2 linked regions of the Parashewanella spongiae genome follow. The protein of the gene in region 2 interacts with the protein of the main gene of each other region in a pairwise test. Links are inferred from orthologs where the notes say so. Each region holds a gene or a part of one and is shown on either strand. Other genes may lie near its edges.

Region 1 (4,661 bases), 4.1 Mb from region 2 along the record:
GGACGACTATCAGTGATCAGTTTCCATTCATTAGAAGATCGTATCGTAAAGCGTTTCATCAGGCGTCACAGTCAAGCCGCCGAAGCGCCATTTGGTTTGCCAGTTACGGAAGCCGAATTAAATAAAAACCGAAAGTTAAAAGCGGTTGGCAAAGCACAAAAACCGTCAGACATCGAAGTCGAACACAACCCTAGAGCTCGCAGCTCGGTACTACGAGTCGCGCAACGGCTGAGTTATTAGGGAGTTGTAGGTGACAAAAGGACAGTTGAGCTTACCAAGCATTATTATTCAAGATTTATGGAATCATAAGTGGTTGATAGTAATGGCTGTAATTGTGGTTTTGAACGCTGTGGTTGTCGTGTATACCAGCCATGCAAGCCGTAAGTTAACCAGTGAATGGGATCAACTACTGCAACAAAGAGATCGATTAGATATTGAGTGGCGAAATTTGTTGTTAGAAGAACAAGCGCAAACTGAGCACAGTCGAATTATTCGCATTGCGACAAAAGAGTTGGATATGAAAAGGCCGTTACCGAACGAGGAAAAGGTGGTGAAAATACCATGACGAAACAAGCGAAGCAGAAACATAAACCACAATCATTTCAATGGCGTGTATACACGCTGTTAGGGTTTGTGTTTTTGATGTTTGTTAGCTTGATTGGCCGTGCAGCTTATATCCAAATTATTGAACCTGAAAAGCTGCGACACGAAAGCGACATGAGGACGTTACGTACTACTAGTCATGATGTACACCGAGGCTTAATCAGTGATCGTAATGGTGAAATGCTTGCGGTAAGTGTTCCTGTGCGTGCAGTGTGGGCGGATCCTAAAATCGTTCACGATAGAAACGGTTTTAAAGATCAGCGTCGCTGGCAAGCTTTAGCTGATGTTTTGCAAATGCCCATTGATACATTATTAAAACGTATTAAAGATAAGCCAACAAAGCGTTTTACTTACATTAAACGGCAGGTCGCTCCCGCGGTGGCTGACTATATCAAGCAGTTAAAATTACCGGGTATTTATTTAAAAGCTGAGTCTCGTCGATATTACCCCGCAGGGGAAACTAATGCTCAATTGATAGGCATTACCAATATTGATGACGTTGGTATTGAAGGAATTGAACGGGGTTATGATGAATGGCTAACTGGTACACCATCTAAACAAAAAGTTCGAAAATCACGAGATGGACATGTTGTAGAACGATTAGGAGTAGTGCAAGAAGGTGAAAGCCCGAATGATCTCGTATTGAGCATTGATCAACGAATTCAAGCACTGGCTTATCGAGAGTTGAAGCTTGCCACTGAGTATAATCAAGCGACTTCAGGTTCGGTTGTTGTACTTGACGTTCACACGGGCGAAGTACTCGCTATGGTAAATACACCATCTTATAACCCTAATTCCAGAGAAGGGATGCAAAGTCATCGAATGCGTAATCGGGCCTTGACCGATACTTATGAACCTGGCTCTACCATAAAACCCTTTGTAGTCGCAGCGGCTTTAGAAGCTGGGGTTGTGAAAATAGATGAAATCGTGCCAACGTCACCGGGCTGGATGCGTATTGGTGGTCGACAAGTTCGAGATCCCATTAATTATGGCGATATGTCATTAGCTAAAATTTTGGTTAAGTCGAGCAATATGGGTGTCAGTAAGTTGTCATTAAGAATGCCTGTACAGCAGTTACTTGGCACCTATCAGTCGATGGGATTGGGGAATTATTCAGGTATTAACCTTATCGGCGAGAGTGCAGGGTTAATCCATGATCGTCACCGCTGGTCTGATTTTGAACGTGCAACACTGTCCTTTGGCTACGGACTGACGGCTACCCCTCTTCAGCTTGCACGTATGTACGCTACTCTAGGCAGCGGTGGCGTATTGTATCCGGTATCGGTATTGAAATTGAAACAGCAACCTAAAGGCGAACAAGTGCTCGATCCACAAGTGGCCGATAATGTGATGAAAATGCTGGTTGGAGTAACAGAGAAGGGCGGAACAGCCAAGAAAGCGCATATTGATGGATACCCAGTGGCTGGTAAGACTGGAACTAGCCGGATTGCTGTTGCTGGTGGATATGGTGACGATTACGTTGCACTTTTTGCTGGCATCGCGCCAGTAAACAATCCAAGACTGGCTATTTCAGTCGTAATAAACGATCCCAAAACTGACAGTTATTACGGTGGTGATGCCGCAGGACCTGTATTTGCAAAAGTTATGTCTGGCGCGCTGCAAATGTTGAATGTTGAGCCAATCAGTTCAACCGAGCAATCGCGTTTAGCCGCCTACTCAAGAGGAGTGAAATAATGAAAATTGCCGATTTTCTCGCTCCGTGGTTTGACGATTTATCAGATAATGAGCTCTGTAAAACGCATTTCGAACACTTGGTATTAGATAGCCGAAAAGTACAACAAGAAGATATCTTTGTGGCGATTCCAGGACATCAAGTTGATGGCCGAAGATTCATTAACCAAGCTATTGAGCGTGGCGCTGTGCTTTGTTTAGCGCACACCAATGAAATGAAACAACACGGCCTAATAGAGCAGGCGGAAAAAAGTAAAATACTTTATTTCTACCAGCTTGCAGAGCAGCTGTCGACGATCGCTTGTCATCGTTATCCAGTAGATAATAACGCTTTGAAGATAATTGCTGTGACAGGTACTAATGGAAAAACGACGGTATCACAGCTCATCGCGCAACTAGCGCGGCTAACAGGCATAAACTCTGCTGTGATGGGAACCTTAGGAAACGGCCTTTGGGGGCAGTTACAAGATACTGGAAATACCACAGCAGACGCGATTACAGTCGCAAAGCAGTTGCATGAATTACAGCAACAAGGGGTGCGGTTGTGTGTGATGGAAGTGTCAAGTCATGCATTGATCCAACATCGTGTAGCGGCTATTTCTTTTTCAAGTGCAATTATGACAAATTTGAGCCGTGATCATTTGGACTATCATGGCGACATGGCATCTTATGCGGCCGCAAAAAAGCAACTGTTTCAGTTTCCATCTTTATCGCATCAAGTATTCAATTTAGATGATGATACGGCTCAGCAATGGTTTGTTGAGATGAGCTCAGACATTGGGGTTGGTTTTAGCGTTGAGCAACAAAATGGGGCTACATTTGCAACTAGGAATGAGCAGTTTCACCCTCAAGGTATGACAGCCGATTTTTCATGGCCAGATGGTCATGGAAAAATAGAATCATCTTTACTTGGGCATTTTAATTTATCCAATTTAGTGGCGGCCATTACGGTTATGGCATTGGAAGGCTTTGATGTCCATCAGTTGCTGGAAAATGTGCCAAAGCTTGAAGCTGTACCAGGGAGGATGGAGTGTTACCACACTAAAAACAGAGCCTCTGTTGTCGTAGATTATGCTCATACTCCTGACGCACTTGCCAAAGCATTAGATGCCATTAGATTGCACTGTGACAACCAATTATGGTGTCTATTTGGCTGTGGTGGTGATAGAGATAAAGGAAAACGCGCCCTAATGGCAAAAACTGCAGAGCAAAAGTCGGACAATGTTGTCATAACCAGTGATAATCCAAGAACTGAATCACCGCAACAAATTATCGCCGATATCCTTACTGGCATTAACCGTCTAAATACTGTTTCTGTAGAAGCTGACCGAGTGACGGCGATTAAACAGTCTTTCGCACAAATTCAGGCTGGTGATGTGTTATTACTTGCTGGAAAAGGTCATGAAACCTACCAAGAAATTAATGGCGTTAAGCATCACTATGATGAGCGTGCTTTGGTTACTGAACTCGTGAGGGCTCAGCCATGATTAGCTTGTTATTATCCGACATTGCGAAGCATCTTAATGCGGAGTTGATTGGTGCGAATGCTTCTATTGAAAGCGTCAGTACTGATAGTCGCAACATTGGTCGCAAAGGGCTGTTTATTGCGTTAATCGGAGAGAGATATGATGCACACGATTTTGTACCAACAGCAATTGAAAATGGTGTAGCGGCAGTAATCACATCAAAGAAGCAGGACATATCGGTGCCGCAATTGTTAGTTTCGGATACGCGTGTCGCATTAGGTTCATTAGGAGAATTAGTCCGAAAGCGTGTAACTCCAATATCGATAGCGATCACGGGTTCGAATGGAAAAACCAGCGTAAAAGAAATGGTTTCCGCTATTTTATCGCAACAGCATCAAGTGCTTTCTACAGCAGGAAATTTCAATAACGACATTGGGTTACCATTAACTTTATTAAGACTAGAGACTCAACATGATTTTGGTGTGTTCGAACTTGGTGCCAATCATCAAGGTGAGATCGATTACACCTCCAACTTGGTGCAACCACAAGTAGCACTAGTAAACAATATTGGTCAGGCACACATTGAAGGCTTCGGAAGTCTAGAAGGCGTAGCTGCTGCAAAATCTGAAATTTATCGCCACCTACAGCCTAAAGGTGTAGGAGTATATAATGCGGATGATGCCTTTGCAGAACAGCTCAAACGGGCCTGCTATCCACACAGTTGTCTAAGTTTTGGTATCCAGCTAACAGCAGATGTTACCGCTCAAAACCTTACTGAAGATGAACTTGGGCAATATTCATTTAAACTGCGTTACCAAGATAAACACACTGATATTAAGTTATCACTAAATGGACTGCATCAAGTGTACAACGCACTTGCAGCCGCTTCGATTTGTCTTG
Region 2 (8,150 bases):
TTTTATTTAGGTTTATAAACCTAGAAACATCAGTTGACTGCGTTCTCAAGTGTAGAAAAAATCGCTGATATTAAGGCGTAGCTTGCAGCAAGTAGTTATTCTACTTGCAAAAGTTACAACGTAGATAGCAGCCATTTTAGCAAGCTTGTGAGCGTAGAGCATTTCACTCATTGGGTGAAAAACATGATAATAAAATCATCGTATTGCTCAAACAGTTACTCATATACTCAGCGTTCAACTGATGTTTTTAGGATAAACCAAAGTGAGCACGTACAAGCTCCCGAAGGGCAAGGCTAAAGGGTTCCATTACTGCGTTACAAGCACTTGAATTATCCCGACAAAGCACTAGGTGCGTTGAATGCCAGCTTTGTATTGCGGCCGTAGGGATATAGTACTTCGAGCTTGTGTCTTGCACTGAAAACCTTTATCTCTTGCTGAGTGAGAGATTAATTATTGTAATTGGTATTAGTTATCATCTGAGCTGAATAAACTCACTAAACCTTGAAATAACATATTTAAAATACCATTGGCGGCATCTTCACTGTTTGGAGAAGTATCTTGATGGCGACTTGATGCCTTTTGATTGCGAGATTGATGGCTTTCTTGAGCACCTTTAGCGAAGTCACCAAGTGATTTTTGAGCTTGTGAACTGGTGCAACCAACAGTTAAAGCAGAAAGTAATACGAGCACTAAAAAATTAGAATAAGCTTTATTCATAATGTCACATCCTGTGAATAAAAAAATTAAAAGGGGGAAGTGGCGCCCCCTCATGCAGTTACAAATTAAATCTGATGTTTCTTTTCCGTTTGGTCAACAATGGTTACTACGGCACTGTCGCCAACGACATTGCTAGACGTCACAAACATATCGATGATACGGTCGATTGCCGCAACAATAGCAAATGCTTCAATGGGTAAGCCTGTTTGGTGGATTAACACACCTATCATCACCATACCGCCACCCGGTACACCGCCAGCACCCACAGACAGCAAAAAGATACTGAATATTAAGGCGGGAATTTGCTCCATAGTAAATGGCGTGCCAAAGGCGTTGGCTACAAAGAAAATTGCCACCGTAATATAAATGGATACCCCGCCCATATTCATGGTCGCGCCAAGTGGCACACCAAAACCAGCAACGGCTCTATTGACACCTAACTTTTCAGTCAGGGTACGCATAGTGACAGGAATGGTGGCATTCGAGCTGGCTGTTGAAAGCGAAAACAATACTTGCTCTTGAGTCTTATCTCGGAACGTTTTAGCTGAAATGTTAGTAAATAAGCTCACTGCAAATGGGTAAACCACAAAAATCCACAATACCAACAAAACTAAAATCAATATCACGTATTCAGCTACGCTGATGAAGGCGTCGGCTTGTAATGTTGCGCCTAATTTAAACATCAAAGCAAATACACCAACAGGGGCAAGATTCATCACAACAGTGATCAATTTCATCATGATTTTGTTGGCCGTTTGGAAACCTGAAACAGCGCTTGAAACGTGCTCACCCAACGACTTAATTACACCTCCAACAAGTAATGCCATGAAGATAATTTGCAGCATGTTGCCATCGTAAAACGCTCGAATTGGGTTACTTGGTACAATGTTTACAAGTAATGACATTAAATTAGGTAGCTCAGTTGCAGTGATAGCAACTTGAGAATCACTGCTCATGTCTACACCTGAGCCGGGTTGTAAAATTAATGATACGGTTAATGCTGCACTGATGGCGACGACGGTATTAATGATATAAAAGCCAAAGGTCTTGCCACCTAGTCGCCCGAAACTTTTTAAATCCGGTAATTCACACACACCGCATACAATACTGACGAAAACCAAAGGCACAACCAGCATCATGATCATATTAACGAACATGCTGCCAATGCCACTAAAAAAGCTAACCAAAGATCCCGAGAAAAAACTGATATCAGCCAATGCATATTGCACTGTCGTGCCCAGCAGTAGACCGAGAAATAGACCAATAAAAATTTTGGCCGAAAGTGACTTCATCATAATTTATCGCTACCCAATGTTGTTGTTCTATTGCTTCCAAGCTCGTTTTTATTAAGCAAAGATTTTTAATCTAGTCGAGAAATATAACACTTACCGCTCCCAAAAGTCACAATAGAAATTCATTGAGGCTTCAAGGGTAAAAGTCTTACCTGATTACCGACAAAGCTCAGTTAATACCAGTTACAGTAATCTCTCACTCAACAAGAGCTAGGGGATCTAGCGATTTAGAAAGTACCAATCTTTGTCATACCAGCGAAGGCTGGCATCCAGTGACTTTCTATAGGAAAAAGCAAAGGCACTAGACTCCAGCCTGCGCTGGAGTGACGAAAACTCATCGGTATACTTTCTTCCGCAACTTTCCTAAAGGTTTTTTGGTATAACTTTGTCGTCACTCCAGCTAAAGCTGGAAAAGAAGTAACGACAGCTTTTTATGTCGGTAGTCTAATGGTTTTCTCGTTTTCTAGAAAAAACACTAGATACCAGCCTACGATGTTATGACGATATAGTAACTGAATTTTTCAATAAATTATTTAATGGGTAATCAAAAAATCTTAAAATACTTTTTGCCACCAAGATAAAGGCTTGCCACAGTTTTCAACGGGTCGATAACTTTGTTTTACTGCGGGCAATGACACCACACTTTCACAGCTAGCTTGTTTGGCATCGCCATTGGTTTTATCAAAGTAGCCTGTAGTGATATTACTCGGTGGGGATAGTCTCAAACTAATTGGTGCTCGGTTTTTCAAAAAGTTTTGATAAATTGCCATTGCACCACTGCTGCCGTACAAGTGTGTTTTACTGTTGTCATCTTTGCCTACCCATATGGCGGCCACATTACGCTCATCAAAACCCGCGAACCATGAATCACGATTATTATTACTGGTTCCCGTTTTCCCTGCGAGACGTGTATTGGGGAAAGCCTTTCCTAATCGTGCTGCTGTGCCAGACTGCACCACTTGATTCATGGCGTATTGGATTAAATAAGCCGTGCTTGGGTCAATGGCTTGCTCAGCATCTGCTTGGTAGGTGATGATCAGCTTATCTTGATTATCCAGAACATGAGTGACAGCCTGTAGAGGTCTAAAACGGCCATTATCAGCGACAGTTTGGAAAATTTGAGCCACCATATATGGTGACCCATTTAAGGCTCCCAGCAACATGGATGGATAACCGGATACAGGCTCTTTCCAGCCAGAGTCCATTAATGTGTCAACGACGTTATCTAAACCTAATGCCATGCCTAAATTTACCGTAGGTACATTGCGTGATTTTTTAAAGGCATAGAGCAATGGTACTTGGCCGAGAAACTTCTTATCCACGTTTTGTGGCGACCAAGTTTTTCCTTTACCATTTTTAAGTGTAATTGGCTGATCGGCTAATGGCGTTGCTAAGGTATACACGTTTGGCTTAGCCAATGCAGTTGCATAAACGAAGGGTTTGACTAAGGAACCAATAGGGCGACGAATGGTCATTGCACGATTATAACCACGGTAATCAGGTCGACGATCGCCAACCATAGCTGCAATTCCTGCGTTATATTTGTCCGTCACTACCATACCGGCTTGAACATTTTGCGGTTGTTTATTTAAGCGTTTCATTGTATCAATTACCGCTTTTTCTGCCGCTTTTTGCGCCAGTGGATCTAAGCTAGTGTAAACCTTAATTCCGGACTGTTTGAGTAACTCTGGACCATATCGCTGGGCGAGTTCTTGCTTCACCAAATCGAAGAACGCTGGCAGTTTTGAGCGAACGTCTCGCTCGCTATTTCTCAGGCCTAATGGAGAATTAACCGCAACACGGTATTGCTGGACATTAAGATCGCCAGCTTCCATGAGCAATCTCAGTACCAAATCGCGACGTTGCTGAGCTCTTTCTGGGTTCCTCCAAGGGTTGTAATAGGATGGACCTTTAATCACAGCCACCAAAAATGCTTGCTGTGATAAGGATAATTCTCGGATGGGGCGTCCAAAATAAAATTGCGATGCGAGTCCCATACCATGAACTGAACGAGACTTATCTTGCCCCATATACACTTCGTTCAGGTAAGCCTCTAAAATTTCATTCTTGCTATAGCGATAATCGATAATGATCGCCATTAATGCTTCTCTTGCTTTACGCACTAATGTTCGTTTACTGGTTAGAAAAAAGTTCTTTGCCAGCTGTTGAGTTAGGGTTGACCCCCCTTGAACAGTGCGGCCAGCAGAAATATTAACAAATACCGCGCGTAAAATAGCAAGAGGACTAACACCATGATGGAGATAAAAGTCCCGATCTTCAGTTTGTAATAGTGCTTTGACCACTAGTGGCGGTATCTTCTCTGAAGGAACAAATAGGCGATCTTGACCATCATTGGTAATGATCCTATCCAGTAATTTCGGCTCCATATAAAAAACGGCCAGTTGCCTGCCATCAGGACGAGTGACTTTATTAATGCCTAATGAGTCGAAACTTATCATCACTCGCTGCTCAGATTGACTGCCTTCAGGGTGTTGAAATGGGCGCCGCCATAAATCCACTTTTGTTTTTGAAGCTGAAAATTCACCCACTTGTTGAGGGTGACGAACTTTTCGATAACCTAAGAGTTTTAATTCTGAAATAAACTGTTGATGACTTATGGCCGCAGAAGGATAGAGCGCCATTGAGCGGCCATAAATTTGAGCGGGCAAATGCCATTTTTGGCCTTCAAATTTACGTGCGATGATTTGATCTAAATAAATGCCATAGCTGCACACAGCGACTAAGATAATTAATGCCACTTTCCAAAAAAACGACCAAATTCGCCTTAATACACCAGAGCTTACTGTTTTCTTCGTTTTCGCTTTAGTTTTGTTTTTTGCTTTTGCTGGTGGCTTTTTAGTGCTTGCCTTAGGCTTAGTCATTAATATCCTGCTTGATTTTAAATCAGTTTTTTGCGAGTTTTCTTTTTGTTAGCTTAGTCGCTTGAGCTTGTAGTGGATCGTCTGGCCATGGGTGCTTGGGGTAACGACCTCGCATTTCTTTTTTTACTTGCTCATAAGAGCCACTCCAAAATGCCGCTAAATCAGCAGTAATTGCTAAAGGACGCCTAGCTGGAGAAAGTAGCTCCATAGTAACTAACAGCTTGCCTTTAGCCAAGCTTGGGCTTTGTGCCTGCCCAAAAGCTTCTTGCAGTTTTAAGCTCATTAAGGCTCGACCATCTTCGGTATAGCGTATTGGTGCTTTAGTACCAGTAACAAGCGACCATTTTTCAGGAAACTCTTGATTGAGTAATTGCTGTTGTTGCCAATCAAGTTGGTTGAATATGAGCTGAAACGTATCAAGTTTCGCCAACTGTTTTAAATTGTTTATTTCAGTAACATATGGAGCTAACCAATCTTTGCAAGTACTAAGCAAACTTTTTGCATCGACATCTGGCCATTTCATGGTTTCACTCAACAAATTTTTTGCCAGTTTTATCCGGATTTGTAATTGTTGTGTGTTTTCAGGCCATTCGAGTAAATCTAGGCCTTTATTCTCAACTTGCTGAAGAATTGCTTGCGTGCGTTGCTCTGTAGATAGCTTTCTTATTGGTTCACGTTTAATGACAATTGCGCCTAATGCGTGCTGCTTCTCTGCAATAAAACGGCCTGTATTTTCATCCCAGCTGCTGTGTAGTTTCGAGGTCACTAAGTAGTCGAGGTGAGTTCCCAATGAAATAGGGTTTAATTGGCAAGCTAAGTAAGCTTTAGCGTTACTTTTGCTTTCGGTCTCTTGTAGAATGGCGATTACGACAAACTTGGCTTGAGCAAGTGACTCTTCTTCGGCAATCACAACACCGCTGCCAATGGCTGTGATAAAACTGCCGTTACCGCGGTTTTTGGCAATTCTATCGGGAAACGCAAACGCTAATAATAAGCCGATATCCTGCCAGCGAGCTAATTGGGTTACTTGGTTTACATTGGCTGAAATCCCAAACTTTGCTAACCATGCCTTGGTTTGCTTTGCTGCTAAACCGCTATGGCTGATATTGAGATAATTTTGAATATCGCAGCCACGTCGAGGTAAACCACGAGCTTCAAGCACACTGGCTAAAACACAGGCTAGAACGAGTAACTGATTATCTTGAGTTGCTGTTAATGCTTGGGCTCGCAACAGCATGTGTGCCAATCTGGGATCGCACCCCAATTCGTATGCTTTTTTTCCTTCAATTGTGAGTTTGTTATCGTTGTCGACAAACTCTAAGCGCTTCAATAAATTCCAAGCTTTTATCTCATGAATTGCTGGGGGTTGGTTGAGCAATGGAAGATCGTTAAACTGCCGAGCTCCCCAATAAGCACAATTATGCGCCATGCTCAGCAAGTCGGCATTCATAATCTCAGGTTCGTCGTTTTCAAGGCGACGTAAATGATCTTCTTCACGCCAAAGGCGAATACATTGTCCGGCACTTACTCGCCCAGCGCGTCCACTGCGCTGAGTCGCTGATGCTTGGCTAATGGGTTTTAAACTTAAGCGAGTGACATCAGATTTTGGGTTATAACTGGCGTGGCGCTTTAAACCACTATCGACAACTGTGCGTATGCCTTCGATGGTTAGACTGGATTCAGCGACATTGGTGGCAAGCACAATTTTTTGTTTTTGTCCTTGCTGGCCAGTATGAGGCTTTATCGCTGCATCTTGTTGTTGATGGCTAAGCTCTCCGTATAATGGCATTACGATACACTGCTGACTGATGCGTTGATCAAGATACGATTGGAGCTTAAGGATTTCAGATTTTCCGGGTAAAAATGCCAATATATCTCCCACTTCATTCATGCTTTGGCTTGTTGATGTCAGCCGGAGGATAGTTTCTCCCATATGATCAAGCCAAGGTGAAGTGCCATGTACGGCTGCACTTTTGGGTGATGAGTAACTGATGTTTACCGGAAAACTCCGGCCTTCGCTTTGTAGGATTATGGCATTGGGCAGCTGAGCTTTTAATTCTTTTTGTGCCAAAGTGGCTGACATTAAAATAATTTTTAAGTCTTCTCGCAGACTTTGTTGTACTTCAAGAGCCAATGCTAACCCTAAATCTGTTGTGAGATGCCGCTCATGAACTTCATCAAAAATGATGGTATCAATGCCTGTTAGTTCAGGATCTTGCTGGATCATTCGCGTGAGTATGCCTTCGGTGACAATTTCTAACCGAGTGTGCTTACTTACTTTGGTTTCACCACGTACTCGATAACCAACTTGTTGCCCAACATGTTCTCCTTTTAGTTTAGAGATATACTCGGCAATGCTACGGGTCGCAACGCGGCGTGGTTCGAGCATAAGGATTTTGCCGCTGATTTCAGGCCAATCGAGAAGAACCGCAGGAAGTGCTGTGGATTTACCCGAACCTGTAGGGGATTGAATCAAAAATTGTGAGCAGGTGGAAAAACTTGCTTTTAATGAAGGCAGTATTGAGTTTATGGGCAATAATTTCAAGATGTGTACTGTTTTAACGTTGATTCTTCGATGTTAACACAAAGAGTAAGATTTGCAGAAAACAAGTATTACGGGTAGTTAAGATTTATCGCTTGAGCAAAGGCTCAGTAATCACTGAGCCAATAACACTGCTGTTGCTAGAGCTTTTCTATCCTTTAAAGCCACCCATGCGATGTAAAGCTTTAGCTGGTGAGCGGGAGCTCGATTCCACGTTTTCAGCTTGATAAAGACTTACTAGCCTTGCAAGTATTAAATCATCTCTGAATATACCTAAGTCTTCCATGAAATATTTTAATTCTGCTGCTTCTGGGCAGTGCTCTAAGAAACTTCTAACCTCTTCGATTTCTTGTAGCGCTTTTTCTGACAAGCCTGAAGCGCTGAAAGAGGATTCTATGTTAATTGATTTATCAAAATTGCAAGCATAACTGTTTGCTTTGCGAATAAGACAAGACATTAATGGTGAGTTCCCCATTGTACACTTATCAAGTATGAGTTTAATTGGTTTTTGTAAAATACGACTGCCCGCAATAACAAAGATGAGCTCATTATCATCATTAAAAGAAACCTTAAACTGGCTTTGAGCTTCAGGCTTTGCCATCTTTTTAAGCTGGTAAAACTTACTGATAATGCCTAGATCTGTGCAATAGGACTCTGCATCCACAGCGTATAGTGGGTTGCTCATCATTGATGCATCAAGTATGTTTTGTTCGTTGT

What was found.
Region 1: the proteins of mrcB (region 2) and E2I05_RS19605 interact in binary tests that used the Escherichia coli proteins (3 or more experiments, as listed by UniProt). The link is inferred for Parashewanella spongiae from one-to-one orthologs.

The regions. Positions count from the first base shown.
Region 1 is NZ_CP037952.1:4,955,297-4,959,957, reverse strand. Bases 1-2,929 are described here. They hold E2I05_RS19605 (penicillin-binding transpeptidase domain-containing protein), read left to right. Parts: upstream 1-561; coding sequence 562-2,298; downstream 2,299-2,929. Other genes in these bases: murE (UDP-N-acetylmuramoyl-L-alanyl-D-glutamate--2,6-diaminopimelate ligase), read left to right, coding at 2,295-2,929; ftsL (cell division protein FtsL), read left to right, coding at 251-565; rsmH (16S rRNA (cytosine(1402)-N(4))-methyltransferase RsmH), read left to right, coding at 1-240. In the rest of the region: more of murE, read left to right, coding at 2,930-3,782; E2I05_RS19595 (UDP-N-acetylmuramoyl-tripeptide--D-alanyl-D-alanine ligase), read left to right, coding at 3,779-4,661. UniProt on the Escherichia coli protein: Essential cell division protein that catalyzes cross-linking of the peptidoglycan cell wall at the division septum. Required for localization of FtsN.
Region 2 is NZ_CP037952.1:867,425-875,574, forward strand. Bases 2,228-5,202 are described here. They hold mrcB (penicillin-binding protein 1B), read right to left. Parts: upstream 4,892-5,202; coding sequence 2,564-4,891; downstream 2,228-2,563. Other genes in these bases: hrpB (ATP-dependent helicase HrpB), read right to left, coding at 4,914-5,202. Also shown: E2I05_RS03100 (hypothetical protein), read right to left, coding at 466-717; E2I05_RS03105 (dicarboxylate/amino acid:cation symporter), read right to left, coding at 783-2,012; more of hrpB, read right to left, coding at 5,203-7,436; E2I05_RS03120 (hypothetical protein), read right to left, coding at 7,585-8,150. UniProt on the Escherichia coli protein: Cell wall formation. Synthesis of cross-linked peptidoglycan from the lipid intermediates.